DNA from 4 places in the Caulobacter sp. FWC2 genome. Region 2 is predicted to be linked to each of the others. Evidence: predicted binding sites of a transcription regulator. Region 2 holds the regulator's gene; each other region holds the start of a gene.
The links. The regulator LexA, encoded in region 2, represses DNA repair genes until DNA is damaged. The targets are predictions, from matches to a motif close to ATGTTCNCNANNTGTTCT.

Region 1 (7,267 bases), 850 kb from region 2:
GTTGAGTCGGCTCGAACGGAGAAACGCCCATGGCCGCCGGCCGTCCCACCTGGCAGGGCCACCTGCGCCTGTCGCTCGTGACCTGCCCCGTCGCGATGTACACCGCCACCGATGCGCGCAGCGACGTGCACTTCAACATGCTTCACAAGAAGACCCACAACCGGATTCGGATGATCCCGACCGACCCGGACCTGGGGCCGATCGAGCGCGCAGACATCGTCAAGGGCTACGAGTACGAGAAGGGCGAATACGTCGTCATCACCCAGGACGAGATCGACAGCGTGCGGCTGGAAAGCACCCGCACCATCGACATCGAAACCTTCGTTCCGGCGGCCGACATCGACCGGCTCTACTGGGACAATCCCTACTTCCTGGTCCCCGACGGCAAGCTGGCCGCCGAGGCCTATGGCGTGATCCGGGAGGCCATGACGAAGGAGGGCCAGGTCGCCCTGGGCCGCGTGGTTATGCACCAGCGCGAACGCCTGCTGGCCATCGAGCCCCGCGACAACGGCATGGTCGCCTGGAGCTTGCGCAACCGTCGGGAGGTTCGAGAAGCGGCGAGTTATTTCGACGCCATCCCCGACAAGAAGCCCGACGCGGCGATGATCCAGATCGCCCAAAAGATCATCGAGCAGAAGGAAGGCCCCTTCGATCCCGAGCAGTTCAACGACCGCTACGAGGACGCCCTGCGGGCGCTGATCAAGGAAAAGCAGAAGGGCAAGGGCCGCAAGGTCTCCGCGCCGACGGAGCCGGAGGACACCAATGTGGTGGACCTGATGGAGGCCCTGCGGAGCAGCCTGGGCAAGGCCCCGGCGGAGGCTGGGGCGTCGGCCAAGAAGCCGGCGGCGCAAAAGGCCGCGCCGAGGAAGAAGGCGGGTTAGCTTCATTTCTTCCACGTCATCCCGCGCTTTATGCGCGGGACCCATTTGTCCGCCGCAAGGGCGGAGCGGAATGGAATACTGATGTAAAAGCTGAACCATGGGTCCCGCGCATAAAGTGCGGGATGACGTGGTCGAGTTTCATTTGGCTTTGGCTGAACCTAGCTTCTTGATCGCCGCCGCCAGGTCCCGCTCGCTCTCGCCATAGGCGTCCCAGGCGTCCAAGTCCTTCACCATCCCCGGAACTGTCCGGATATTGAACCGCGCTGGATCTAGCCCCTTCCTCACCTGAGTCCACGCCACCGGCCACGACACCGGCGCGCCCGGCCGACCGCGCGGCGACAGCGGCGCCACCGCCGTGCTCATCCGGTCATTGCGCAGGTAGTCTAGGAAGATCTTCCCGCCCCGGTCCTTCTTGGCCATCGAGATCAGGTACTGGTCTGGGCTGTCGGCGACCATGCGAGCGCAGACCTCGCGGGCGAAGGCTTTGGCGGTGGGCCAGTCCACCTTTGTCCCCTTCAGCGGCGTGACCACGTGCAGGCCCTTGCCGCCGGTGGTCTTGCAGAACGGCACGAGGCCCAGCGCCTCCAGCCGGTCGCGGATCTCGCGCGCCCCTTCGACCACGACGTCGAACGGGACGTCCGGGGCCGGGTCGAGGTCGAAGACCAGACGTCCTGGGACCTCCGGCGCGCCCTCCCGACAGTTCCAGGGATGCAGCTCGGTCGCGCCCCACTGGGCGGCGGCGACCAGGCTCTCGACGGTGTTGAACACCAGATACGGCTTGCGGTCGCCACTGACCGTGACCTCGTCGATCAGGGCCGACACGCCCTTGCCCGAATGGCGCTGGAAGAAGGTCTCGTGGCCGATGCCGTCCGGCATGCGGATCACCGAGCAGGGCCGGCCCTTGACGTGCTCAAGCATCCGGGGTCCGACGGCCTCGAAATACTCGGCCAGATCCAGCTTGGTCCCCGGCGTCCCGTCGCCGGCGTCGGGCCACAGCGGCTTGTCGGGATTGGAGATCGCCACGCCCGACACCGAGGCCTTGCCGCCGACGCGCTTCGGCGCGGCCGCCGTCTTGGAGGCGTTCTGCGGCTGGGCCAGTTCCACGCTCTCTACCGGCGCCGGCGCCTCGGCCGCGACGGCCTTGGCGGGCTTGTCCTCGCGTAGTCCCTTGAACGACGCCTGGCGCACCGAGCCGTCTCCCGTGAAGCCGGCGAACTCTATCTCGGCGACAAGCTCTGGTGCCACCCAGTGGATGCCAGCGCCGCCGCGCGGGGCGCCCTTGCCGCCGAACGGCGAGGTCTTGCGCGCCAGCTTTTTCAAGGCCGGCATCAGCTTGGCGACCTTGTCGCGGCCATAGCCTGTGCCGACCCGGCCGACATGGGCCAGCTGACCCTCGTCGTTGTAGATGCCGACGATCAACGAGCGAAAGGCGTCGCCCGTCGTGGTCCAGCCGCCGATCACCACCTCGTGGCCAGCGCGGCACTTGGCCTTGGTCCAGGTCGCGCCCTTGCCCGAGCGGTACGGCCCGTCGAGCGCCTTGGAAACCACGCCTTCCAACGACATGCGGCAGGCCGATTGCAGCACAGCCTGTCCGCCGTTGGTGAAGTGCTCGACATAGCGGATGCGCTCGCCATCCACTGGAAGCAGCGTCTTCAGCCGGGTCTTGCGGTCCGACAGCGGCAGGCCCGTCAGGTCCTGGCCGTCGGCGTGCAGCAGGTCGAAGGCGAAGAAGATCAGGTCGTCGGTCTTCTCCTCCGACAACGCCGCCTGCAGACCCGCGAAGCTGGGCGAACCGGCCTCATCCAGGGCGACGACCTCACCGTCGATCAGAGCGTCGGGCAGGGCCTTGGCGTCCTTGATCAGTCGCGGGAAGCGCTGGCTCCAGTCGAGGCCCGTCCGGGTGCGCAGGGTCGCCTTGCCGCCCTCGACGCGCAGCTGCATCCGGTAGCCGTCGAACTTGATCTCGTGCACCCAGCCATCGCCACTGGGCGGCCGATCAACCAGCTTGCACAGCTGCGGCGGGACAAAGTCCGGTATGGCCGCCTTGGGCGCCGCTAACTTCGTCGGCTTCGCGCTCGACTTGGCCTTGGCAGGCTTGGCCTTCAGCGCGCCAGTCTCTTCAGCCGCCTTCTCGGCGCTGGCTTCAGGCGAATTCGTGCTGCTCCAGACCGCGTCCGGTGTCGGACCAGCCTTGGTCATGAACGGGGTCGGGGCCTTCCCCTTGCCGGCCGCGATGTCTTCCATCTTGCGCCCCGAGGCGATTGAGAAGGACGTGTCTTCGAGGAAGTCGAGGTCGCCTTCGATGGCGAAGGCGTCGCGGTGCTTGATCAGCAGCCAGTTCTCGCGCTTGCCGCCCCCCGACTTCCCCTTGGCGAACTTGTCGTTGTTGATCCTGACCAGGACCCAGCCGCCCTTCATCCGCTCGCCGGCGAAGACCAGCTTGATCTCGCCCTTCTTCAACCCCTTCTCCAGGTCGAAGCCCGGCTCCGGCGCCCACCAGCCTCGGTCCCACAGCATCACCGTGCCGCCGCCATACTGGCCCGCCGGGATCGTGCCCTCAAAGTCACCATAGGCCAGCGGGTGGTCCTCAACATGGACGGCTAGGCGCTTGTCGTGCGGATCGCGCGACGGTCCGCGAGTCACCGCCCATGAGAGAAAGACGCCCTCGTGCTCCAGCCGCAGGTCGTAGTGCAGCCGGGTGGCGTCGTGCTTCTGGATGACGAACCGCGCCCGCGCCGAAGCCGCGACCTCGGCTTCACCCGAGGGCTCGGCCGTGAGCTGGAAGTCGCGTTTGGCCTGATAGGCGGCCAGCTTGGGCGCGGGCATGGCGGTTATTCGCCGTCGAAGACTTGCGGGCGCACGTCATCCTCGTCGACGCCATCGCCAGCGTCGGCTTCTTCCTCGAGGTCGATGATCTCGTCGTCGTCGAGATCTTCGCCGATCAAGGCGTCGTCGTCATCCTCGTCGCCCTCGGCCTGGGTGACGTCCAGCACGTCGGGCAGCTCCTCGAAGGTGCGGAACTCGCCGTCCTTGCCGATGACATCATCGTCCATGGCCTCCGCGCCGTCCTGTTCGTCGTAGCCGTTGTCGATGTCGGTCATGGCGGTCTCTCCTGTGCCTGAAGGAGAAATGGTTGGAGACGGGCGGCGTTCCGGACGCGCAACAGATCCCCTTTTCCCGAACGGGGAGAAGGATGAGCGCTCATGCCTCAGGGCGCAGATCGCCCCGATTCCCGTGCAGAATCACCGACTACGCGAGTCGCCACATGGTCCACTTCCGAGACCACCATTAAGCCTTTTGCCCCAAACTTGACCGTTCCGGAGGCGACGATTCCGAAAAAATCCCCGTCGCACGGGCGTTTTGCCCCCATGAATCGGCGTTTTAACCTTCCCTAACGGGTGACAAACGCGATCGGTCTCGTCAGGCTCGCATTTCCCTGATTCACAGGAATGAGCTTAGAGATGACGAACGTTTCCGATCTGGTCGACGCCGCTGTCGCCGCTGACGACAAGCTGACCAAGACCCAAGCCAAGGCCATCATCGACGGCGTCTTCAAGTCGATCTCCGACGCCGCCGTGAAGGGCGAAGAAGTCTCGATCCCGGGCTTCGGCAAGTTCAAGGTCCAGGCCAAGCCGGCCCGCACCGGCCGCAACCCGGCCACGGGCGCGACCATCGAAATCGCCGCCAGCAAGAAGGTCGCCTTCACGCCGGCCAAGCAACTGAAGGACGCCGTCAACGGCTAAGCTTTCAGCGGGGAGCGGGCCGCAAAGTCTGCTCCCCGACGCTTCTATTCACGCGCGACGTTGAGCCTCATGCCCTTGTCGCGCGTGAAGACTATCTAGAACAAAATAAGAACGATAACGTGCTTCGCATGGCCGTTCTCGATCTCAGACGTAAGCTCGCTATCCTCTCCGACGCCGCCAAGTACGACGCGTCCTGCGCCTCGTCCGGGGCCGCGAAACGGAACTCCGTAGGCGGCCAAGGGATCGGCTCGACCGAGGGCATGGGCATCTGCCACGCCTACGCCCCCGACGGTCGCTGCATCAGCCTGCTGAAGATCCTGCTGACCAACTTCTGCATCTACGACTGCGCCTACTGCATCAACCGCGTGTCGTCGAACACGCCCCGGGCGCGGTTCACGGTGAAGGAGGTCGTCGACCTCACCCTGAACTTCTACAAGCGCAATTATATCGAGGGGCTTTTCCTGTCGTCGGGGGTCATCCGCACGGGCGACTACACGATGGAGGAGATGGTCCGGGTGGCCAAGTCGCTGCGGCTGGATCACGACTTCCGCGGCTATATCCACCTGAAGCTGATCCCCGAAGCCTCGCCGGAGCTGGCGGCCGAGGCCGGGCTCTATGCCGACCGGGTGTCGATCAATATCGAGCTGCCGCGCGACGACGATTTGGCCAAGCTCGCGCCCGAAAAGAGCCCCACCGGCATCAAGCGCGCCATGGGCCGCATGCGCCTGGCAATCGACGACCACGCCGAACCCGCGAAGAAGGCCGGCCGACGCACTTTCGCGCGTAGCCAGTCGACCCAGCTGATCGTCGGAGCCGACGCGGCCAAGGACGGGGACATCCTGGCCCGCAGCGCCAACCTTTACGGCGCCTACCGCCTGAGCCGGGTCTACTACTCCGCCTTCAGTCCGATCCCCGACGCCAGCCACCGCCTGCCCCTGGCCCGGCCGCCGCTGCTGCGCGAGCATCGCCTGTACCAGGCCGACTGGCTGATGCGGTTCTACGGCTTCGAGCGGCCAGAGATCGTCGCCGAGGGCGAGGACCTGGACCTCACCGTCGATCCCAAGACCAGTTGGGCGCTGCGCAACCGGGCCTCTTTCCCGGTCCACGTCCAAACCGCCGACAGGGAGACGCTGCTGCGCGTCCCTGGCCTGGGAGCCAAGGCCGTGGGACGCATCCTGACGGCCCGCAGGGTGACGCGCCTGACCCTGGATGACCTCAAGCGGATCGGCGCTGTCCTGAAGCGCGCCAGGGCCTTCGTGGTCACTGCCGACTGGACACCCGGGGCCTTGACCGATGGTGAGAACCTGAAGGCCGCCCTGGTGAAGCCCCAGCAGTTGAGCCTGTTCTGATGCGGGTCGTGCGGCTGGCGTCCGAGATCGACTTCGCCGGCTGGCGCACGGCCGCACGGACACTGAGGGCCGAGGGTGTCGAGCCGCAGGCGGTGGTTTGGACCGTGGAGCGGGAGCTGTTTGGCCTCGACGCCGCGCCAGCACCGGCCGACAAGCCAGCCAACTTCACCGTTCCCGCCACCTTCGTCGAACTGGCCGAACAGGTGATCCAGAACCGCAGCGCCGACCGTTTCGCCCTGCTCTACCGCATCCTCTGGCGGCTGGAGCGAGAGCCTAGGCTGATCGACAACCCGGCCGATCCCGACATGGCCCGCGCGCGCGACATGGCCAAGGCCGTCAGCCGCGCGGCGCACAAGATGAAGGCCTTCGTCCGCTTTCGCCTGATCGAGGGCGCGGCCACCGAGACCTATGCCGCCTGGTTCGAGCCCGCCCATCGGGTGACCGAAGCCACCGCCCCGTTCTTCGTCCGCCGCTTCACCAACATGGACTGGACCATCCTGACGCCCGACGCCTGCGTGGCCTGGGATCGCGAGCGGCTGATGGTGTCCGAAGGCGCCGATCCAGCCGACGCGCCGTCCGAGGACGCTCAGGAGGAACTCTGGCGCACCTACTACGCCTCGATCTTCAATCCGGCCCGCCTGAACCCCAGGCAGATGCGTCAGGAGATGCCCAAGCGCTACTGGCGGAACTTGCCCGAAGCGGCGCTCATTCCGGAACTGATCGAAACAGCCCAGGAACGCGCCGCCACCATGGTCGCCGCCCCGACATCCAAACCGCCAGAGCGGAAGCTGAAGGCCGCCCTGCGCCACGCTCGGGACGCGTCGTACGACGAGTCTATGCCCACCGCCTTGGACGACATCGCCGCCGGGATCGAGGTGTGCCGCCGCTGCGATCTCTGGCGCGACGCCACGCAAGGCGTACCGGGCGAAGGCGCGGCGCATGCGCTGTTGATGTTCGTCGGCGAACAGCCGGGCGACCAGGAGGATCTGGCCGGCCGCCCGTTCGTCGGACCGGCGGGCCAGGTGTTCGACCAGGCCCTGGCGGAAGCCGGCGTGGCGCGTGACCGGACCTATGTCACCAACGCCGTGAAGCACTTCAAGCACGAGCTTCGCGGCAAGCGGCGCATTCATAAGACTCCCGATCGCGGCGAGGTCACAGCCTGTCGATGGTGGCTGGACGCCGAGCGGCGGCTGGTGAAGCCGCGGGTCGTCGTCATGCTGGGCGCCACGGCGGCGCTGGGCGTGGTCGGAAAGCCGACGCCGATCGCGGCCAATCGGGGCAAGGCGTTGCCGTT
Region 2 (7,267 bases):
AGCTGAGCCTTAGGGCTGATTTATTTCCCTACGGACCGCCGAGCCGGTCGTCCGGAAGGTGCTGCGTGACCGCCGGCGGCGCCAGCACCATCACCGTGGCGAAGGCCAGCGCGCAGATCGCGGCGAAAGCCGCGGCGGCCAGAACCGGCCCCATCTTCTGGATACGGTTCTTGCGCCGCAGCAGAGCGCGGACATAGGCGACGGCGACGGGGTCCAGGGCGGAATCACGCGGGTCCATGGCCTCCATAGTGCCTAGCTCCGCGAAGACTGTAACCGTTCCTAACAAGGGCGCGCGAAATTGCCGCTACACATCGGCTCCTCCCGCGCTAGAACCGACCTCCGAAAGGCGGCGTCATGATCCTCGTCATCGATAACTACGACAGCTTCACCTACAACCTCGTCCACTATCTGAATGAGTTGGGGGCAGAGACGGTCGTCTACCGCAACGACGCGCTGACCGTGCAGGAGGCCTTGGGCCTAGCGCCGGCCGCTGTGCTGCTGTCTCCCGGCCCCAAGGCCCCGGACCAGGCCGGAATCTGCCTGCCGCTGCTGCGCGCCGCGCCTGAAGATTTGCCGATTCTGGGCGTGTGCCTGGGCCACCAGGCCATCGGACAGGCCTATGGCGGCGAGGTGATCCGCGCCAAGGCCGTGATGCATGGCAAGGTCAGTAAGGTCCGCCACGAGGACAAGGGCATCTTCAAGGGCCTGCCCAACCCCTTCACCGCCACGCGCTACCACTCGCTGGCCGTTCGCCGCGAAGACCTGCCGCCGGAGCTGGAAGTCACCGCCTGGACCGACGACGGCGAGATCATGGGCGTGCAGCACAGGACCCGCCCAGTGTTCGGCGTCCAGTTCCACCCGGAATCGATCGCCACCGAGGGCGGTCACCAGATGCTGGCCAACTTCATGGACCTGTCGGGCGTCAAGCGCGACGCGGCGGTCTGGGTCTAGGGCCGCCAGCATGTCCGACGCTTTCAAGCCGCTGCTGGCCAAGCTGGCCGACGGCCAGACCCTGGACGACGCCGACGCAGAGATCTTCTTCGCGGCCTGCCTGCGCGGCGAGCCGACCCCGGCCCAGGTCGCGGCCGCCGTCACCGCCATGCGCCTGCGCGGCGAAACGGTGGGCGAGATCGCCGCCTGCGCCCGCGCCATGCGCCGCGCCGCCGTCCAGCTGGAGCATCCCTACGAGGTCATCGACGTCTGCGGCACCGGCGGCGACGGCCTGCACACGCTGAACATCTCCACCGCCGTCGGCTTCGTGGCCGCCGGAGGGGGCTTGAAGGTCGCCAAGCACGGCAACCGCGCCATCACCTCGAAGTCCGGCACGGCCGACGTCCTGACCGCCCTGGGCGTCAATATCGACGCCACGCGCGAGCAGCAGCGGCGCGCCCTGGACGAGGCCGGAATCTGCTTCCTGTTCGCCCAGGCCCATCACGGCGCCATGAAGCACGTCTCGCCGATCCGCCAACAGCTGGGCTTCCGCACCATCTTCAACCTGCTGGGCCCGCTGACCAATCCGGCCGGCGCCAGGCGACAGGTGGTCGGCGTCTCGGCCCCGCGCTTCGTCGAGCCGATCGCCAAGGCTCTGGGCGCGCTGGGCGCCGAGCGCGCCTGGTCGGTGCACGGCTCGGGCATGGACGAGCTGACCACCACGGGCGAGACCGAGGTCGCAGAATGGCGCGACGGCCGCATCCATCTGTTCAAGATCACGCCCGAGGCGGTTGGTCTGCCGCGCGCCTCGCTGTCGGACATCACCGGCGGCGATCCTGACTTCAACGCCGCCGCCCTGACCCGCCTGTTCGACGGCGAAAAGGGCGCCTATCGCGACATCGTGCTGCTGAACGCCGCCGCCGCCTTTCTGGTCGCCGACAAGGTCGAGACCCTGGTCGAGGGCATCGCACTGGCCGCCGACGTCATCGACGAAGGCCGCGCCAAGGCGGCTCTCGCCGACCTGGTGGCCGCAACCAACACGGAAGCCGCCGCATGACCGACATCCTCGCCAAGATCGCCGCCTACAAGCGCGACGAGGTCACCGACCGCAAGCGTCGGCGGACCCAGGCCGCCCTGGACTCCGCGGCCCGCAACGCCTCGTCGCCGCGCGGCTTCAAGCGCGCGCTCGCCCAAGGCCACGCGCCCGGCAAGCTGTCGCTGATCGCCGAGATCAAGAAGGCATCGCCCTCCAAGGGCCTGATCCGCGCCGACTTCGATCCGCCGGCCCTGGCCCGAAGTTACGAGGCCGGCGGCGCGGCGTGCCTGTCGGTGCTGACCGACGGTCCCAGCTTCCAGGGCGCCGACGCCTATCTGATTGACGCCCGCGCGGCCGTCAGCCTGCCCTGCATTCGCAAGGATTTCCTGGTGGATCCCTGGCAGGTGTCCGAGAGCCGCGCCCTGGGCGCCGACGCCATCCTGGTCATCCTGGCGATGATCGACGACGTCCTGGCCGCCGAGCTGATGGCTGAGGCCAAGCGCCTGGGCATGGACGCCCTGGTGGAGGTCCACGACGAGGCCGAGATGGCCCGCGCCGGCGCCCTGGGTTCAGACCTGGTGGGCATCAACAACCGCGACCTGAAGAGCTTCGTCGTCGATCTGGCCGTCACCGAACGGCTTTCGGCCCAGGCGCCGAAAGACGCCCTGCTGGTCACCGAGAGCGGCATCTTCACCCACGACGACGTCGTGCGGATGGAGGCGACCGGGGCCAAGGCCATGCTGGTCGGCGAAAGCCTGATGCGCCAGGCCGACGTCACGGCCGCCACCAAGGCCCTGCTCGGCTAACCGGAAGGGGGTACGCGCCATCTGGCGTTTTCCCCTTCGCCCGCTCACAGTCCAATCAACAAGAAAAGCCGCCGCGCCAGGACGTTGGCGGCGCCACGCGAGGAAGCGCGAATGCATTGGATCGCCCGCGTGGTGAATTGGTCCCTGGTCGCCTTTTTCAAGCGCGAGGGCTGGACGATCGAAGGCTCGGCGCCGACCACGACGCGCAAGTTCGTGATCATCGCCGCTCCGCACACCAGCAACTGGGACTTCGTCTACTTCCTGGGGGCGGCCGACGCGCTGAACTTGAAGCTCAGCTTCATGGGCAAGGCGTCGCTGTTCCGCTGGCCGTTCGAGAAGCTGATGAAGGACCTGGGCGGCGTGCCGATCGATCGCTCCCAGTCGCGCGATACGGTCCAGGCCATGGCGGACGAGTTCGCCCGCCGCGACGAATTCATGCTGACGATCGCGCCCGAGGGTACGCGCGGCAAGGCGGGCGGCTGGAAGACAGGCTTCTACAACATCGCCCTGAAGGCTGGCGTGCCGATGGTGCCCGGCTTCATGGACTACAAGCGCAAGGTGGTGGGCCTGGGTCCGGCGATGATCCCCAGCGGCGACTACGAGAAGGACCTGGCGACGCTGGCGGCGTTCTATGCCCCCGTCACGCCCAGGCACCCGGAACTAAAGACCATCCTCTAGGGTGGATCAGCGGCCGGGTTGGCTGAGGCTTGGCCGCTCGCTAGGGTCCGATCCGCTCTACACAAAAAGGAATCGGATGCGGGCCTTTCTCTCCAATCTGCGGCGCGCCCTCTCCCTGACGCCAGCGCCGCCGCCGTCCGACGCCGTCGCCGCTCCGCAGGAGCTCTGGCACCTTGTCGGCGCCGCCGACGCCGACTTCATCCGCGTGGGCCAGCAGTTCAAGGAACTGTTCGTCGCCGCTGGCCTACAGCCGCATCACGCCATCCTCGACGTGGGCTGCGGCATCGGCCGCGCCGCCGCGCCGCTGGTCGACTATCTCGATGCGAAAGGCCGCTATGCGGGCTTCGACGTGATGACCCAGGCCATCGACTGGTGCAAAGCCAACATCGCCATCGGCGATCCACGCTTCGAGTTCACCCACGCCGACATGCACAGCGACCGGTACAATCCGGAGGGCTCGCAGCCGGCCAGCACCTTCGTCTTCCCCTATCCGGACGCCAGCTTCGATTATGTCTGGCTGGGCTCGGTGTTCACCCACCTGCTGGCCGCCGATCAGGCCCAGTTCGCCCGCGAGATCGCGCGGGTGCTGAAGCCGGGCGGGACCAGCATCGTCTCCTGGTACCTGATCGACGACGAGGCCCGCGCCAACACGGGCAACGGCGAGATCGCCTTCGACTTCGTCCACGCCCTAGACGGTTGCTGGACCGCGACGCCCGACCTGCCCGAGGCGGTGATCGGTTACGACCTGAAGCCGATCCTGGCGCAGTACGAGGCCCTGAACCTCGACGTGCTGAACCAGGCCCTGGGAGTCTGGCGCCGCCAGCCGATGCAGGACCAGGACATCATCATCGCCCGCAAGCGCGCCTGAAAGCTTTCGTTAAGCTTTTGATTCTGGTCGCCTTTTCTATTTGGCCAAGGTCTAGTCTTTGAATTTCCTGGCCTTTTGGCCACCAGCGACGCTCGACTTGACTTTAAGGCGGAACGCCTAGAGAACATTCGCGAGGTTTGCGGTTTGTTCCGCGCTCCAGCCGAGGTCGACATGCTTACCCGCAAGCAGCACGAACTGCTGATGTTCATCCACGAGCGGATCAAGGAGACCGGCGTCTCCCCGTCCTTCGACGAGATGAAGGAGGCCCTGGACCTGGCGTCCAAGTCGGGCATCCACCGGCTCATCACGGCTCTGGAAGAGCGCGGCTTCATTCGCCGTCTCGCGCACCGGGCGCGCGCGCTGGAAGTAGTGAAGCTGCCGCAACAGGCCACGACGGCCGCTCCGCCCAAGGGGCGCGGCGCCTTCCGGCCGCAGGTGTTCGAAGGCGGCGGCGCGCCGTCGTCGGCTCCCGCCCCCGCCGCGCCGGCCAATGACAGCCGCGAACTGCCGATCCTGGGCAAGATCGCCGCCGGCACGCCGATCGACGCCATCCAGCACGAGCGTGAGCGCCTGCCGGTGCCTGAATCGATGCTGGGCAATGGCGAGCACTATGTCCTCGAGGTGCAGGGCGACTCGATGATCGAGGCCGGCATCCTCGACGGGGACTATGTGATCATCAAGAAAGGCGACACCGCCACCTCGGGCGAGATCGTCGTCGCCCTGGTCGGCGAGGAAGCCACCCTCAAGCGCCTGCGCAAGAAGGGCGGCTCGATCGCCCTGGAAGCCGCCAATCCGAAATACGAGACCCGCATCTTCGGCCCCGACCAGGTCGAGGTGCAGGGCAAGCTGGTGGGGCTCATTCGCCGGTATCACTAGGCGCTTCAGAGCGCTGGAAATTCGGCCCCGATCTTCATCCGAGGATCGGGGCCTTTTCGTATGGGGTGGCACTTAAAGCCGCCCTTCCTCCGCCAGACGCTTGGCGGCCATGTCGAACCCGGCCCAGGCCGCCGCGGCCAGCGCGCCGCCGGTGCTGACCCGGCGCACGCCCAGCGCGCCAAGGCCCTCGACGGACATCTCAGGTCCCCAGAACAGCACATTGACCGGCTTGGGCGCCACGACCTGGACGATGGCCCTGATCTCCTCCGGATCGGTCACCGCCGGAGCGTAGAGACAGTCGGCGCCCGCCGCCGCGTAAGCCTTGAGCCGCTCCAGGGTCGGGGGGAGGTCACGGTTTCCGCGCAGATAGCCCTCGGTGCGGCCGACTAGGATCACGTCCTGGCCCGAAGCGTCGATCGCCGCGCGGGCGGCTTTCAGACGGTCGACGGCGACCGGCAGGTCGTAGAGCGCCGAGCCCGACCAGTCCTCGATCGACAGGCCCGCGACGCCGGCCTCGATGGCCAGGCTCACGCTCTCGGCGACGCCCTCCACCGTTTCCGAAAAGCCGTTCTCGAAGTCCGCGTTAACCGGCAGGTCCGTGGCCGCGCACAGCTGGCGCAGATGCAGGATCGCCTCGTCGCGCGTGATCTGTCCGTCGTCCTTGCCCAGCGCCCAGGCTGCTCCGGCGCTGGTCGAGGCCAGCGCCTTGAAGCCCAGCTTCTGCAGGCGCCTGGCGCTGCCCGCGTCCCAGGGGTTGGGCAGGGTGAAACAGCCTTCGGCATGCAGCGCGCGGAAGGCCGCGCGACGGGCGCTGAACGGATTGGACATCGGACTTCCTCCTGCGGGTGACGCCCCGCCCTTCTCACGACGTTTAGCGGGCGCTGGTGACATCGGCTGTCAGCAGACGGCTCTCCGATGGACGGCTCCACGGCCGATCGCCGCGCAGGGGCTGAGCCCAGACGATGCGCCAACCGTCGGAACGGTGATAGAGCTCGGCGGCGCCGCCCTGTTCGAAATCCTCGGCGGTCAGCAGCACGGTGTCGGCGCACAGGGGCGGGGTTCGAGCAGGAGCCGGCCCGCGGATCACCACCACCTCGCTGCGGACGCACAGGCCCGACAGTGTCTCGGCGTCGGGCGTCTTACGGCTCCAGGCCAGAGACAGCCGCACGGGGGCGCCCGATTCCGGCGCGCATACCCGCTTGTCACAGGCATAGAGGCTCCAGGTCGCCGGCGTCAGGCCGCGCCGCCGCGCCCACAGCTCGGCGCCGAACCGCTTGGCGTCGGTGCGCAGCAGCACGGCGGCGTCGCCCGAGCGGACGGCGGCGGTGGCTCCGTCGGCGGCGATCCAGGCGTCCGGCGCGGCGGGTCTTGGCCACAGGGCGACCGCCAGGGCCAGCGGCGCGCCGATCCAGCGCAGCCGACCGCGCCAGAGACACAGGATCATCAGGCCCAGGAAAGCGACCACCAATACCTGCGGCGGCGCGCTGGCCACGATCCGCTGAGCGCCATGGGCGTCGGCGAAGCCGTTGGCGATCCCGACCATGCCGTCGACGCCCCAGCCGGCCACCGTCAGGAAGGGCGCGCCCAGGCCGAACGGCTCCAGCAGGGTCCCGACCGCCAGGAACGGCATGATCACGAACGACGACAGCGGCGCGACCGCCAGGTTGGCCGGCAGGCCCCAGACGGCGACGCGGTTGAAATGCTGCATGGCGAACGGCGCGGTGGCCAGGCCCGCCACCAGGCTGGCCGCGACCGAGGCCGCCAGCCAGGTCAGCCCCGCCTGCGGCCAGCGGATCCACCACGGCGTCGAGATCTCCTTTACCGGCCTCGGCCAGCTCTCGGCCAAGGCCACCAGGGCGGCGGTGGCGGCGAACGACATCTGGAAACCGGGCTCGCCCGCTGTTTCGGGCTTCATGGCGAGGATCAGCAACGCCGCGACGGCCAGGCCGTGCAGGGTGATGGCCCGTCGATCGAACAGGATGGCCAGGAACGCCACGCTGGCGGTGATCGCCGAGCGCTCGGCCGGCGGCGGCGCGCCGGAAATGACCAGATAGCCCAGCACAGCGACCAGCC
Region 3 (7,267 bases), 1.1 Mb from region 2:
GTCCTGACCGACGCGATGTCCAAGGAAGTGACCAAGGCCGGCGGCATCGGCCTGGCGTCCACGATCCAGCGCGAAATGCTGAAGATGCAAGGTCTGAAGGAGTAACCCCATGGCCATCGCCGCCGTCGACGCCGACGATCGCGTCCATCAGCTGACCCTGCTGACCGAACGCCTGACCGACTTAATCGCACGGGAGGCCTCGGCATTCGAAAGCCACCGCCCGCACGAGGCGGCGCAGTACGTCGAAGAGACGGCCAAGCTGGCCAATGTCTACCGGCACGAATCGATGCGGGTGCGCCACAACCCCGCCCTGCTCGAAAGCGCCCGCCCAGAGCTGCGCCAGCGCCTGATCCGCGCCACCGAAGCCTTCGACGCCGTCCTGGCCCGCCAGGCGCGCGCCGTGAACGCCGCCAAGACCGTCACCGAGGGCCTGGTTCACGCCGTGGCCCAGGAAATCGCCAGCCAGCGCGCCGCCGCCCCCGCCACCTACGGCGCCGGCGGCATGGTCACCGATCGCCCGCAGCACGGCGCGGCGATCACGTTGAACCGCAAGGCCTAAGAGAACTCGAACACCGCCGCGGCCCGGGCGGCGCCATCCGGGTCGCCATAGTCGGCGACCGGATACTCGGCCACGACGCGCAAGCGCTCGGTCGGCAGGAAGGCCCGGAACGGGTCGCCGATCAGCACCACGATCCCCGCCGCCAGGCAGCGCCGCAGGAAGCCCTCGACCCGCTCGGCCAGGTCAGGGTCGTAGAACAGGTCTCCCACCAGCATCAGGTCGACCTCCGGCGGATCGCCACCGGTGAGGTCGGACTGCATGACCTCGACCACCACGCCGTTGGCGACGGCGTTCAGGCGCGTGGCGGTCGCGGCGTAGGGATCGATGTCGACCGCCCTCACCGCGCCCGCGCCCGCCAGGGCGGCGGCGATAGCCACCAGGCCCGAGCCCGCGCCGAGGTCCAGCACGCGCTTGCCGACGACGATCTCCGGATGGTCTAGGACGTGCCGGGCCAGGGCCAGGCCGCCGCCCCACGGCCGCGCCCAGTAGGGCGAGCCGAAGTCCGGATCGGCCTCGGCCAGGCGCATAAGGCCGCTGCGGGGTCCGGCGCGATGCAGGCGGATTTCCGGGACGCCGGGGACGGCTTCCAGCGGCAGACGGTCCAGGATGAAGACTTCGAGATCGGTAGTCATGGCTTGCCGCCCAAGCTTATCGTTCTCTCGACGCCGATCGCATCCAGGAAATCGGCGTCGTGGCTGACCACCAGCAGCGCCCCGTCATAGCCCGACAGCGCCGCCTCGACGGCTTCGATCGAGGCCAGGTCGAGGTGGTTGGTCGGCTCGTCCAGGATCAGCAGTTGTGGCGGCGCGGCCGCGCTCAAAACGCAGGCCAGGGCCGCCCGCAGGCGCTCGCCGCCGCTCAAGGTCCCCGCGACCTGGTGGGCGGCGGTGTTGCGGAACAGGAACCGCGCCAGCGCCGCGTGGGCGTCGTTCTGGCTGGCGGCCGAGTTCAGGCGGCGGAAGTTCTCCAGGATAGTCTCGTCGTCGGCCAGCAGCGCCGCCCGCTGATCGAGCAGGGCGAAGGGGACGGACAGCTTCACCTCACCCACTGTCGGCGCCAAGGCGCCGGTGGCCAGGCGGATCAGAGTCGTCTTGCCGGTCCCGTTCGGTCCGGAGATCGCCACCCGCTCGGGCCCGGCGATGCGGAACGACAGGCCCTCGATCACCGGCGGGCCGTCCGGCCAGGCGAAGGTCACGTCCTCGAAGGCCAGCACGCCACGTCCTTCCGGCAGGCCCGACGACGGCAGGTCGGAGCCCAGAGTCCGGGCGCGCTCGACGCGGGCCACGGCCGAGACCTTGGCCTGGGCCGCCTCGGCCGCCAGCTTGTCGGCGAGCTTACCCTCGCGCGCGCCGCTCACCTCGGCCCGCTCGGCCATCATGCCCAGGACGATTTTCGGTGTCCCGCCCCGGTCGGCGAACCTGCGGCCGGCGGCGTCGCGGCGCTCCTTGCGCTCGCGGGCGACCTGGGCCTCGCGGGCGACGCGGCGGACCTCCTTCTCGGCGTGGTCGAGGTCGCGCTGGGCGGCGTCGACCTCGCCGGCCTTGCGCTCGACATAGAGGTCCCAACCACCGCCGTAGGATCGCGCGCCCAGCGACGACAGCTCGACGATACGGTCCATGCCGCGCAAGAGGCTCCGGTCGTGGCTGACCACCACCGCCCCGCCGCGCCAGCGGGCCAGCACCTTGCCGACGATCCCCCTGGCCTCGGCGTCGAGATTGTTGGTCGGCTCGTCCAGCAGCAGGACGTCGGGCCGGGCGATCAACAGCCGCGCGAGGCCGGCGCGCGTCGCCTGACCGCCCGACAGCGCCGCCGCCGGCCGCTCTGGATCGAAGCCAGTCAGGCCGACATCAGCCAGCGCCTGATCCAGCCGCGCCGGCAGGTCCCAGTCGGCTTCGGACAGGTCGAGCGCGTCGCCTTCCCCGCGCTCGATGCGCGCCAGGCGGTCCCAGGCCGCGCCGACACCCAAGAGGTCGGCCAGCCGGGCGCCTTCCAAAACGTCCGGCGTCTGATCCAGAGTCGCGACGGTTCCCGCCCGCGTGACCGTTCCAGCCAACGGCGAACGGGATCCGCCGATCAACGCAAGCAAGGTGCTCTTGCCCACGCCGTTGCGTCCCACGAGGCCGATACGCTCGGCCCCGATCGCGAGATTCAGATTTTCGAAGAGGCGCCGGCCGTCAGGCGTGGCGGCGGAGACGGCATCCAGAGTGACGAAGGACATGCGAACCCACGGTCAGGGAAACGGGAAGGACGAAGCGGTCTTCCGTCTTGCTGATCATGGGAGCCTCCATCGATTGGGAGCCGAGTTACTACGCGTGCGCGCCCAGGGCGGCAAGCGTGAGCGGGGTGTCTAGGTTGGCGCCATCTCGCGCAGAACCCAGATGAGCGAGCCGATCCCGCCGCAGAAGACCATCATGTCGATGATGATCGAGCGGGGCTTGGGCGCCTTCAGCGCGTCGAACGCCTCCTGCTTGGCGTCCTGTTTGGCGTTCCCGGCCTCTTTCTTGGCCATGGCTCGTTCCTTCGTAAGGTCGAGCTTCAGCCCGAACCTGGGCTTTAGATCATGCGTGAACTGAAGAACCCGCTTCCAAACAGGGTTGAGGAGAGGTTGCGGCTTCAGCGCCTCTCCCGCCGCTCACTGCTGACATCCTCTGTCAGCAGGAGCGCCGCCTCGCGTGCGCGACATTTGTTCGCATGTTGTTCTTGTGTTAATTCGCGCGTCGAGCCCTACATATAGCCGCTGCGCTGCGACCAATGTCGCGGCCCAACGTTCCGGGAAACATGGCTGAGCAACTGAACTTCATCCGCGTTCGCGGCGCGCGTGAGCACAATCTGAAGAACGTCAGCGTCGACATCCCGCGCGGCGAGCTGGTCGTGCTGACCGGCTTGTCGGGCTCGGGCAAGTCGTCCCTGGCCTTCGACACGATCTATGCCGAGGGTCAGCGCCGCTACGTGGAGAGCCTGTCGGCCTATGCGCGTCAGTTCTTGGAGCTGATGAGCAAGCCCGACGTCGACTTGATCGAGGGCCTGTCGCCGGCGATCTCGATCGAGCAGAAGACCACGTCGCGCAATCCGCGCTCGACCGTCGGTACGGTGACCGAGATCCACGACTACATGCGCCTGCTGTGGGCGCGGGTCGGGGTGCCCTACTCGCCGGCCACGGGCCTGCCCATCGAGAGCCAGACCATCAGCCAGATGGTCGACAAGATCACCGCCCTGCCCGAAGGCACGCGTCTCTATCTGCTGGCCCCGGTCGTTCGCGACCGCAAGGGCGAGTACAAGAAAGAGATCGCCGAGTGGCAGAAGGCCGGCTTCCAGCGGCTGAAGATCGACGGCGAATATTATCCGATCGAGGACGCCCCGGCGCTCGACAAGAAGTTCAAGCACGACATCGACGTGGTTGTGGACCGCGTGGTGACCAAGCCCGACATGGAGCAGCGTCTGGCCGACTCCATCGAGCAGGCCCTGCGCCTGGCCGACGGTCTGGCGGTCGCCGAGTTCGCCACCATCGAGGAAGGCGAGAAGGAGCCGCGCCGGATCCTGTTCTCGGAACGCTTCGCCTGTCCGGTCAGCGGCTTCACGATCGCCGAGATCGAGCCGCGCCTGTTCTCGTTCAACAATCCGGCCGGCGCCTGCCCGGTCTGCGACGGCCTGGGCGCGAAACTGGCCTTCGACGCCGACCTGGTGATCCCCGACAAGGACAAGAGCCTGCACAAGGGCGCGGTCGCCCCGTGGGCCAAGGGTCCCTCGCCGCTCTACACCCAGACCCTGCAGGCCCTGGCGCGGCACTACGGCTTCTCGATGGACGAGGCCTGGTACAAGCTGTCGCCCGACGCGCGCGAGGTGGTGCTGAACGGGTCCAAGGGGACCAAGATCAAGTTCATCTACGACGACAACGCCCGCAAGTACGAGGTCGAGAAGCCCTTCGAAGGCGTGCTGCCCAACCTCGAGCGCCGCTGGCGCGAGACGGACTCGAGCTGGGTCCGCGAGGAACTGGGCCGCTACCAGTCCGACACCCCGTGCGAGACCTGTCACGGCAAGCGCCTGAAGCCCGAAGCCCTGGCCGTCAAGATCGACGCCATGGACATCGCCGACGTCTCGATGCTGGCCATCCGTCCGGCGCGTGACTGGTTCGCGAGCCTGGAAGCCAAGCTTTCCGACAAGAAAATGGAGATCGCCCGGCGGATCCTGAAGGAGATCAACGACCGCCTGCGGTTCCTGGTCGATGTCGGCCTCGACTACCTGAACCTGTCGCGCGGCTCGGGCACCCTGTCGGGCGGCGAGAGCCAGCGCATCCGCCTGGCCAGCCAGATCGGCTCGGGCCTGACGGGGGTTCTCTACGTGCTGGACGAGCCGTCGATCGGCCTGCATCAGCGCGACAACACGCGCCTGCTGACCTCGCTGCAGGGCCTCCGGGACCTGGGCAATTCGGTGCTGGTGGTCGAGCACGACGAGGAGGCCATCCTCACCGCCGACTACGTGATCGACATGGGTCCGGCCGCCGGCGTCCACGGCGGCCAGATCATCGCCGAGGGCAAGCCGGCCGACATCATGGCCAATCCCGCCAGCATCACCGGCCAGTACCTGACCGGCGTGCGCGAGATCGAGGTCCCCGAACAGCGCCGACCGATCAACAAGAAGAAGGTGCTGAAGGTCATTGGCGCGACCGGCAACAACCTCAAGAACGTCACGGGCGAGATCCCGGTCGGGACCTTCACCTGCATCACCGGCGTGTCGGGCGGCGGCAAGTCGACCTTCACGATCGAGACCCTGTACAAGGCCGCCGCGCGCCGCCTGAACAACGCCAGCGACGCCCCCGCCCCGCACGAGCGGATCGAGGGCCTGGAGCAGTTCGACAAGGTCATCGACATCGATCAGAGCCCGATCGGCCGCACCCCGCGCTCGAACCCGGCCACCTATACCGGCGCCTTCGGCCCGATCCGCGACTGGTTCGCCCAACTGCCGGAGAGCAAGGCGCGCGGCTACGGCCCGGGTCGCTTCAGCTTCAACGTCAAGGGCGGCCGCTGCGAGGCCTGCCAGGGCGACGGCGTCATCAAGATCGAGATGCACTTCCTGCCCGACGTCTACGTCACCTGCGATATCTGCAAGGGTAAGCGCTACAACCGCGAAACCCTGGACGTGCTGTTCAAGGGCAAGACGATCGCCGACGTCCTGGACATGACCGTCGAGGAGGCTGCCGACTTCTTCAAGGCCGTGCCGCCGATCCGCGACAAGATGGAGACGCTCAAGCGCGTCGGCCTCAGCTACATCAAGGTCGGCCAGCAGGCCACGACCCTGTCGGGCGGCGAGGCGCAACGCGTGAAGCTGTCCAAGGAGCTGTCGCGCCGGGCCACCGGCCGGACGCTGTACATCCTCGACGAGCCGACCACCGGCCTGCACTTCGAGGACACCAAGAAGCTGCTCGAGGTGCTGCACGAGCTGGTCGACCAGGGCAACACGGTGGTCGTCATCGAGCATAATCTGGACGTGGTGAAGACCGCCGACTGGCTGCTGGACTTCGGCCCCGAGGGCGGCGATGGCGGCGGCGAGATCGTCGCCGTGGGCTCGCCTCAGGACGTGGCCAAGGTGGAAGCCAGCTGGACCGGCCGCTACCTGAAGGAGCTGCTGGATCGCCACGAGGACCGCCGCAAGGCGCGGGTGGCGGAGCTGAAGAAGGCCAAGCGGGCGTAAAGCATTTTCCGACGAAGTGGATACCGGTTCGTCGTCAGAAAATGCGTCAAAACAAGAACCTAGAGCATTTCATCGATCCAATTGGATCGGAAAATGCTCTAGACGGCGCAGCGGCCCGAAAAGTGGGACCGGTTTTCGGATAGAGCCGATGCCCAAGAAAGACGAAGGCCCCGGAGAGCGATCTCCGGGGCCTTTATCTTACCAGCCGCCGTTGGCGTCTGCGCCGTTCCGGCGATCCTTGAGTTCGCGATAGACGCTCGGCGCGGGACCGAACACGATCAGGGTCGTCAGGACGGTGATCAGACCTGCGAACAGCGTCTGGACGATCCCTGCTGGGGTGAAGTAGGCCTTCAGCGAGGTCGTGTCGGCGCGCAGCATCTTGCCGGTGGCGGCCAGGTCACCCGAGGCGATCAGGCCGACAGCCGAGACGATGGTCCAGATCAGCAGCACCACGATCACGCTCATCACCGCCGCCAGCAGATAGGCGCCCAGCAGCTGCCAGAAGAGACCCTTGGTCTCCGGCAGCGACTGGAACAGGGTGATCTTGCCGGTGTCGAAGGTGACCGATGAGGCAAACGACAGGCGCACCGCGAGATAGACCATGGCGCAGAAAGCACCGACGAAGGTCAGCAGGCCCAGGAACGCGCCCGTGGGGCCGCCCATCGCGCCGAGGAAGCCGGCGAGCAGCGAGCCGAAGAACATCACGCCCATAATAACCAGGCTCAGCAGCAGCCACACCGCGCCCTGCCGCAGTTCCTGTGCGCCCAGGCGAACATAGGCCGTCCCGCTGTCGTTGTGACGCAGCACCAGACGGTTCAAGGCCGCGAAGACCACCCCGTTCAGGATCAGGCTGTAAGGCAGCGACCAAAGCGTCAGCGGCGCCAAGCTCGCCAAGTGGCGGGCGAAGGTTTCCGGGTCCGGCGTGCTGGTGTCGGCCAGGTAATCCGCGAAGGCCTGCATCTGCACGCCGAAGAAGCGGATCGCCAGCACGTTGGAGATCAGAGACAGCACCGTCATGCC
Region 4 (7,267 bases), 1.6 Mb from region 2:
AGCCCTGTTGCTCCACTCGTTGTCGCGCCTGGGCCGACCTGGCCATGATCTCCTCCTGGGCCTAGTCGCCTATGCCGGCGTCGGCCTCCTGCTGATGGCCGCGACCGTGGCGGCGGGCCGCCTGCTGGGCTGGAGCAAGGATGAGCGCGCCGGGGCCGGCATGGCGTCCGGTGTCGGCAATAGCGCTTTTCTGGCCCTGCCGGTCACCGCCGCCGTCCTGGGGGCCGAGGCCGCGCGGCTGGTCGCCGGCGTGGTGGCTGTCGACTTCGCGGTGCTGGCGACCGCCGGCGTGGGCCTGCTGGGTTGGGCGGCGGGCCGATCGGTCTGGCGATCGACGGTGCAGGCGTTCCGCAACCCGGTCGTGGCCGCAGCCTTTGCTGGCGTCGCCCTGGCCCTGCTGGACATCGCCCTGCCGGAGCCGCTGGACCGCGCCGTCGGCATGGCCGCCGCCTCGGGCAGCCCGGTCGGCCTGGTGGCGCTGGGCGCGGCCCTGGGCCTGCGCGAGACCGAGGGCGAGGCCGCGCCCTCCGGCGCGCCGGTCGTCCTGGCCGCCCTGGTCAAGCTGGTCGCCTTCCCGTTGCTGGTCTGGCTGGCCGTCGGCCTGACCCCGGCTCCGCCGCTCTTCCGCGCCGGGGCGACCCTGCTGGCGGCGGCGCCCACGGCGGTCAATGTCTTCATCCAGACCCGCGCCTATGGCGTCTGGCCGCGCGGGGCGGCGCGGATCGTGGCCCTGACCACGGCGGCGTCGGCCGTGACCCTGGCGGTGGCCGCTTTGCTGCTGACAGCCCGAGTCCGCTAGGGGCTCTAACGGGCAGGCTGAACCTTCGGGGCGAGCAGGTTTGAAGCCGGACCGCCGCCGATCTTGGCCTGGTCTCCCGCCTTCCAACCCGCGGGACAAGCGCCGAGACGATGGTAGCGGCGAGCCTGCACGACCGTGCCGATGTCGGCCTGCAGGGGCTGCAACGCGAAGCGGACGGTGAAGTCGCTGGCGCGGTCGCCCTTGGTCGACACGTAGAGGCCATAACGCTGGCCGTTCGCCTCGCAGCGTCCCGTATAGTCGGTCGGGGTGTCGGTCGCGGGCTTGCCGTACGGTTCGCAGGGCTGGCCGGCGATGCGGGGCTCGGCGCGGGAGAAGGCGGCGAAGATTTCCGGGTTGGCGCAGACCTCGACCGCGCCGGTCTGGCCGCCGGAGTCCTCGACGATCTCCACCCGCCAGAACGACGGCGGCGGGATGGCGGTCGACGGGGCCTGGGTCTGGTCGCAGGCGGTGAGCCCCATCAGCAGCGCCAGTCCGATCCAGTTACGCATCTCGCAAGCCCCAAAGACTACACGCGTAAATCAACTCGCAACCGGGTGCGCCGTCAAGCTTCGGGCACGAAAAAGGGGACGCCTTCCAGCGTCCCCTTCGTCATTCGAATGTCTCGGCGATCAGCCGGCCAGGATCGCCTTGACGGCGGCCAGGCCTTCGTTGGCCTTGCTGTCGTCGGGCGCGCCGCCTTGGGCGAAATCGGCCTTGCCGCCGGCGCCCTGGCCGCCCATGGCGATCACGGCGGCCTTGGCGAGGTCGGCGGCGCTGTACTTGCCAGTCAGGTCGGCGGTCACGGCCACGGTGACGGCGGCCTTGCCGTCGGACGTGCCGACCAGAGCCACGACGCCGCCGTTTGTCAGCTGCTTCTTGAACTCCTCGGCGACGCCGCGCAGCTCCTTGCCGCCGACGCCATCCAACACGCGGGCGATCAGGGCCACGCCATTGACGTTCTCAGGACCCGAGGCCGCGCCGCCACCGCCCAGGGCCAGTTGCTTCTTGGCGTCGGCCAGTTCCTTCTCGAGACGCTTGCGTTCGGCGATCAGGGCGTCGACGCGCGCGCCGACCTCAAGGACCGGGGTCTTGAACTGGTCGGCCAGCGCCTTGGCCACACCGGCCTGGTCCAGCAGGAAGCGACGCGCCGCCTCGCCGGTCAGGGCCTCGATGCGGCGCACGCCGGCGGCGACGCCTTGCTCCGAGACGATCTTGAACAGGGCGATGTCGCCAGTGCGCGCCACGTGGGTGCCGCCGCACAGTTCGACCGAATAGGCCTTGGCCTCATCGGCCAGCGACTTGCCAAGCGTGAGGACGCGGACGCTGTCGCCGTACTTCTCGCCGAACAGCGCCACGGCGCCGGCCTCGATAGCCTCTTGCGGGGCCATTTCCTTGGTCTCGGCCGGGACGTTCTGGCGGATGACTTCGTTGACCTCGGCCTCGATGCGGTCGAGCTCCTCGGCGGTCAGCGGACCGCCGTGGCTGAAGTCGAAGCGCATGCGCTCGCCATCGACCATCTGGCCCTTCTGGGCGACATGCGGGCCCAGCACATGGTGCAGGGCGGCGTGAACCAGGTGGGCGGCCGAGTGGTTGGAGCGCGTGGTGTGGCGGCGCTCGGCGTCGACCGAGACCACGACCTGGTCACCGACCTTCAGCTCGCCCGACAGCTCGACACGGTGGACGAACAGCTCGCCGGCCTGCTTCTGGGTGTCGATGACCCGGTTCTCGCGGCCGTTGGCTTCCAGCACGCCGGTGTCGCCGGCCTGGCCGCCGCTCTCGGCGTAGAAGCTGGTGCGGTCCAGCAGCACCTCGACGGTCGTACCGCCCGTGGCGCTTTCGACCTCGACGCCGTCGACCAGCAGCGCCTTCACGACGCCCGTGGTCTCAGTGTTTTCGTAGCCGACGAAGTCCGTCGCGCCGGCCTTTTCCTTGATCGCGAACCAGGCGGCCGCGCCGGCCTGCTGGCCCGAACCCGCCCAGTTGGCGCGCGCCATCTGGCGCTGCTTTTCCATGGCCGAGTCGAAGGCGTCGGTGTCGACGGTCAGGCCCTTGGCGCGGACAGCGTCCTGGGTCAGGTCCAGCGGGAAGCCATAGGTGTCATAGAGCTTGAAGGCGGTCTCGCCGTCCAGCACGCCGCCGGCGGTCAGGTTGGCGGTGGCCTCGTCCAGCAGGCCCATGCCGCGACCCAGGGTGACGCGGAAGCGCTCTTCTTCCTGGCGCAGGGTCTCGATGATCGAGGCCTCGGCGCGGCGCAGTTCCGGATAGGCCTGGCCCATCTCGGCCACCAGGGTCGGAGCCAGGCGGTGCATCAGGGGCTCCTGAGCGCCCAGCAGATAGGCATGGCGCATGGCGCGGCGCATGATCCGGCGCAGGACGTAGCCACGGCCTTCGTTCGACGGCGTGACGCCATCGGCCAGCAGGAACGAGGACGAGCGCAGGTGGTCGGCGATGACCCGGTGCGACGGCGCTTCCGCGCCTTCGGCCTTGACGCCCGTCAGTTCGACGCTGGCGGCGATCAGGCTCTTGAACAGGTCGACGTCGTAGTTGTTGTGCACGCCTTGCAGGACGGCCGCGACGCGTTCCAGGCCCATGCCCGTGTCGATCGAAGGCTTGGGCAGCGAGAGGCGCTCGCCGCCAGCCAGCTGCTCGAACTGCATGAACACGAGGTTCCAGATCTCGATGAAGCGGTCGCCATCCTCATCGGGGCTGCCCGGAGGGCCGCCGGGGATGCCTTCGCCGTGGTCGAAGAAGATCTCCGAGCACGGGCCACAGGGGCCGGTGTCGCCCATGGACCAGAAGTTGTCGCTGGTCGGGATGCGGATGATGCGATCGTCCGACAGGCCGGCGATCTTTTTCCACAGATCCGCCGCCTCGTCGTCGGTGTGATAGACCGTGACCAGCAGCTTCTCCTTCGGCAGCGCGAAGTCGCGGGTCAGCAGGGTCCAGGCGTGGTGGATCGCCTGTTCCTTGAAGTAGTCGCCGAACGAGAAGTTGCCCAGCATCTCGAAGAAGGTGTGGTGGCGGGCCGTGTAGCCGACATTGTCCAAGTCGTTGTGCTTGCCGCCGGCGCGGACGCACTTCTGCGAGCTGGCCGCGCGCGGATGGGCCGGCGTCTCGGCGCCGGTGAACACGTTCTTGAACGGCACCATGCCGGCATTGACGAACAGCAGGGTCGGATCGTTCTGCGGCACCAGCGGCGCCGACGGAACGACGGCGTGATCGGCCTTGCCGAAATAGTCGAGGAAGGTGCTGCGGATCTCGTTCAAGCTGGGCATGAGCGTCTCAAGTCTGGCGTACCGGTCCGGCAGGCGGCCGGGAGTCGGGCGCTGCATAGCGCGGTTTTTAGCGAAGGGGAAACCGACTCGAAGATGGGGGCTGTCGACACGGGAGAAAAGAGCCCGTTCGCGGGCTGGGAGGCGCACGACCTACCCCCTCCACCGTCGCTCCTGCCGCCCCCTCCCCAAGAGGAGGAGGAAAAGTAGAGGCGCCATTTCGGCCCATGACACATGGCCTCTTCAGGCGCTTCGCGCCAGTTCCCCCTGAGGGGCCTGATCAACGAAAATAGGCCGCCTGGCATGGGGTCCAGGCGGCCTGCAATCGCGGCCCCCGCGGCGGTCCGGCCGCGGGCGTGTTGAAGGCGGGGACGCCCGGGGTCGGGCGAGGGCCGCGAAACCTTGCGAGGAGACTATTCTTCCTCGCCATCCTCCGGGCCGCCGACCAGGAGCTCTTCCTCGATCTTTTGCGACGACTTGCGGACGGCCGCTTCGATGGAGGCGGCGACGTCGGGATTGGTCTTCAGGAACTCGCGGACATTGTCGCGGCCCTGGCCGATGCGCTGGCTGCCGTACGAGAACCACGAGCCGGCCTTGTCGATGATCCCGGCCTTGACGCCCAGGTCGATGACTTCGCCCAGCTTGGAGATGCCCTCGCCGTACATGATGTCGAACTCGACCTCGCGGAACGGCGGGGCCACCTTGTTCTTGACGACCTTGACGCGAACATTGTTGCCGATGATCTCGTCACGGACCTTCACCGAGCCGGTGCGGCGGATGTCCAGCCGCACCGAGGCGTAGAACTTCAGCGCGTTGCCGCCGGTGGTCGTTTCCGGGCTGCCATACATCACCCCGATCTTGTGGCGGATCTGGTTGATGAAGATGACGATGGTGTTGGCCTTGTTGATCGAGGCGGTCAGCTTGCGCAGCGCCTGGCTCATCAGACGGGCTTGCAGGCCCGGCAGGCTGTCGCCCATCTCGCCTTCGATTTCGGCCTTGGGCGTCAGGGCGGCGACCGAGTCGATCACGACGATGTCGACGGCGCCCGAACGCACCAGGGTGTCGGTGATCTCCAGGGCTTGTTCGCCGTTGTCGGGCTGCGAGACCAGCAGGTTGTCGAGATTGACGCCCAGCTTGAACGCATAGCCCGGATCCAGGGCGTGCTCGGCGTCGACGAAGGCGGCGGTGCCGCCGGCCTTCTGGACCTCGGCCACAACGTGCAAAGCCAGGGTCGTCTTGCCCGAGCTTTCCGGGCCATAGATCTCGATGATCCGGCCCTTGGGCAGGCCGCCGATGCCGAGCGCGATGTCCAGGCCGAGCGAGCCGGTGGAGACGGACTCCATCTCGACCTTGCCCTTTTCGCCCAGCTTCATCACCGAGCCCTTGCCGAACGCGCGGTCGATCTGGGCGAGAGCCGCCTCTAGCGCGCGTTGCTTGTCGCCTTCTTCTTTGCCCACGAGTTTCAAAGCCGCCTGACTAGCCATTGTTGTCCGCCCTCTATCCCATGATTCCGGTCGCCCGATCGGCGCTTCCCGCGCCGCGTCCCAACGACCTGTGGAACATGATGAAGTCGTACGCCCTTTGTTCCATGTTCGCAAGATGTTCCCGTCGCTTCCCGCGCCAGAAACGACCGTTTCTGTCGTAGGCCCGAACGCCGCACGGAAAGACACTGGAATTGGGCTCGTGCGGACGCCTCTGAAACGGCTCTTTAAGTCCCGCCGTGCAAGCTTCTAAGCATCTTGGGGGAACGCCGACTTGTCCATCGACCCGCGCCGCCTTCTGGGCCTGGCGTTCGCCAGCGCCGATCTTCTCGTCGAACTGCAGAACGGCCGCGTGCGCCTGGCGCTGGGAGCCGCGCAGAAGGTCATGGGCCAAGGCGAGGCCGCTCTGACCGGCAAGGTGTGGCCGCATCTCTTCCATGCCGATGACCAGCCGCTGATGGACGCCATGCTGAACTGCGCCGATGACGGCGTGCGCCGGGGTCCCGTCGTGCTTCGCCTGAGCGGTCCCGGAGACCGCCACGTCCGCGTGATCCTGCGCGCCCTGCCCGAAAACGACGGCCGGGTCTCGCTGGCCGTCACCGCCGCCCAGTCGGCCGGTCCGCCCCTGACCGCGGGTACGCTGCACCCGCGAGATTCGTTCGACGACATCGCCAAAGGCCTGTTCGAGGCCGCCCGCGTCACCGGCCTGGAACTGGAGCTCGCCATGGTCGAGTTCGCCGGTCTGGAGGCCATGCGGAACGACCTTCCCCCGGTAGAGGCGGCCGCCCTCGATGTGCGCGTCGCCAGCGCCGTCCGCGCCGAATCGCACGGCGGTTCCGCCGCCACTCAGCTGTCGCCCGATCGCTTCGCCCTGCTGCGCACCCGGGACGACCGCCCGGACAACATGATCAAGCGCCTGACCCGCATGGTCAGCGCCGAGGCCAGCGCCCATCTCGTGCCGCTGGAAGGCGGCAGTGGCTCGGCCCGCGCCTTGCGCGCTCTGCGGTACGCGCTCGACGACTTCCTGCGCGAGGGCCTGAAGAGCGCGCCGCCGCTCACGCTGTCCGAGGCGATGAACCGCTCCGTGAAGCGCACCCTGGCCCGCGCCGGCGCCCTGGGCGTGGCCGTCAGCCAGCGCCGTTTCACCCTTGCCTACCAACCGGTCGTGTCTTTGGCGACCGGCGCGACGCACCACCACGAGGTGCTGGTGCGCTTCGAGGACGGCGGCAGTCCGTTCGCCCTGATCCGCATGGCCGAGGAATTCGACCTGATCGAGGAACTGGACCACGCCATCGTCGAACAGGCGGTGAAGAAGCTGGCCAACGACCAGGAGCGCAAGCTGAAGCTGGCTGTGAACGTCTCGGGACGCACCATCGTCAGCGAGACCTTCGTCGACCATATCGGCCGTCTGCTGGCCAAGCACGACGAGGCCAAGGGCAGGCTGATCTTCGAGGTCACCGAGACGGCCGCGATCGACGACCTGCCGCGCGCCAACCGCCATATCCAGAGCCTGCGCGCCATGGGTTCGTTGGTCTGCCTGGACGACTTCGGCGCCGGCTCGTCGTCCTTCGCCTATCTGCAGCAGCTGTCCCTCGATATCGTCAAGATCGATGGCCGCTATGTCCGCGAGCTGGCCGACAACGGCCGCGACGGCGCCCTGGTGCGTCGCCTGGTCGATCTGTGCCGCGACCTCAACATCCGCACCGTGGCCGAAA

Region 1: CSW62_RS06955 (putative DNA modification/repair radical SAM protein) is a predicted target of LexA. The motif match lies at 4,722-4,739, and genes of this name have one in related genera.
Region 3: uvrA (excinuclease ABC subunit UvrA) is a predicted target of LexA. The motif match lies at 3,243-3,260, and genes of this name have one in related genera.
Region 4: recA (recombinase RecA) is a predicted target of LexA. The motif match lies at 5,660-5,677, and genes of this name have one in related genera.

The regions. Positions count from the first base shown of each region.
Region 1 is NZ_PEBF01000001.1:1,417,470-1,424,736, reverse strand. Features, by position in the region: gene CSW62_RS06975 (Ku protein) at 30-881, shown strand; gene ligD (DNA ligase D) at 1,020-3,707, opposite strand; gene CSW62_RS06965 (hypothetical protein) at 3,713-3,982, opposite strand; gene CSW62_RS06960 (HU family DNA-binding protein) at 4,343-4,624, shown strand; gene CSW62_RS06955 (putative DNA modification/repair radical SAM protein) at 4,744-5,973, shown strand; gene CSW62_RS06950 (UdgX family uracil-DNA binding protein) at 5,973-7,267, shown strand, end outside.
Region 2 is NZ_PEBF01000001.1:2,265,444-2,272,710, reverse strand. Features, by position in the region: gene trpE (anthranilate synthase component I) at 1-6, shown strand, start outside; gene CSW62_RS26575 (hypothetical protein) at 29-238, opposite strand; gene CSW62_RS10890 (aminodeoxychorismate/anthranilate synthase component II) at 355-951, shown strand; gene trpD (anthranilate phosphoribosyltransferase) at 962-1,987, shown strand; gene trpC (indole-3-glycerol phosphate synthase TrpC) at 1,984-2,772, shown strand; gene CSW62_RS10875 (lysophospholipid acyltransferase family protein) at 2,884-3,450, shown strand; gene CSW62_RS10870 (class I SAM-dependent methyltransferase) at 3,527-4,318, shown strand; gene lexA (transcriptional repressor LexA) at 4,490-5,194, shown strand; gene CSW62_RS10860 (isocitrate lyase/phosphoenolpyruvate mutase family protein) at 5,267-6,022, opposite strand; gene CSW62_RS10855 (ComEC/Rec2 family competence protein) at 6,066-7,267, opposite strand, start outside.
Region 3 is NZ_PEBF01000001.1:1,189,135-1,196,401, reverse strand. Features, by position in the region: gene CSW62_RS05750 (rod-binding protein) at 1-105, shown strand, start outside; gene CSW62_RS05745 (flagellar basal body protein) at 110-559, shown strand; gene CSW62_RS05740 (methyltransferase) at 556-1,191, opposite strand; gene CSW62_RS05735 (ABC-F family ATP-binding cassette domain-containing protein) at 1,188-2,777, opposite strand; gene CSW62_RS26065 (hypothetical protein) at 2,734-2,847, opposite strand; gene CSW62_RS26535 (hypothetical protein) at 2,907-3,068, opposite strand; gene uvrA (excinuclease ABC subunit UvrA) at 3,338-6,247, shown strand; gene CSW62_RS05720 (hypothetical protein) at 6,446-7,267, opposite strand, start outside.
Region 4 is NZ_PEBF01000001.1:3,819,641-3,826,907, forward strand. Features, by position in the region: gene CSW62_RS18205 (AEC family transporter) at 1-799, shown strand, start outside; gene CSW62_RS18210 (hypothetical protein) at 805-1,308, opposite strand; gene alaS (alanine--tRNA ligase) at 1,429-4,074, opposite strand; gene recA (recombinase RecA) at 4,485-5,555, opposite strand; gene CSW62_RS18225 (EAL domain-containing protein) at 5,827-7,267, shown strand, end outside.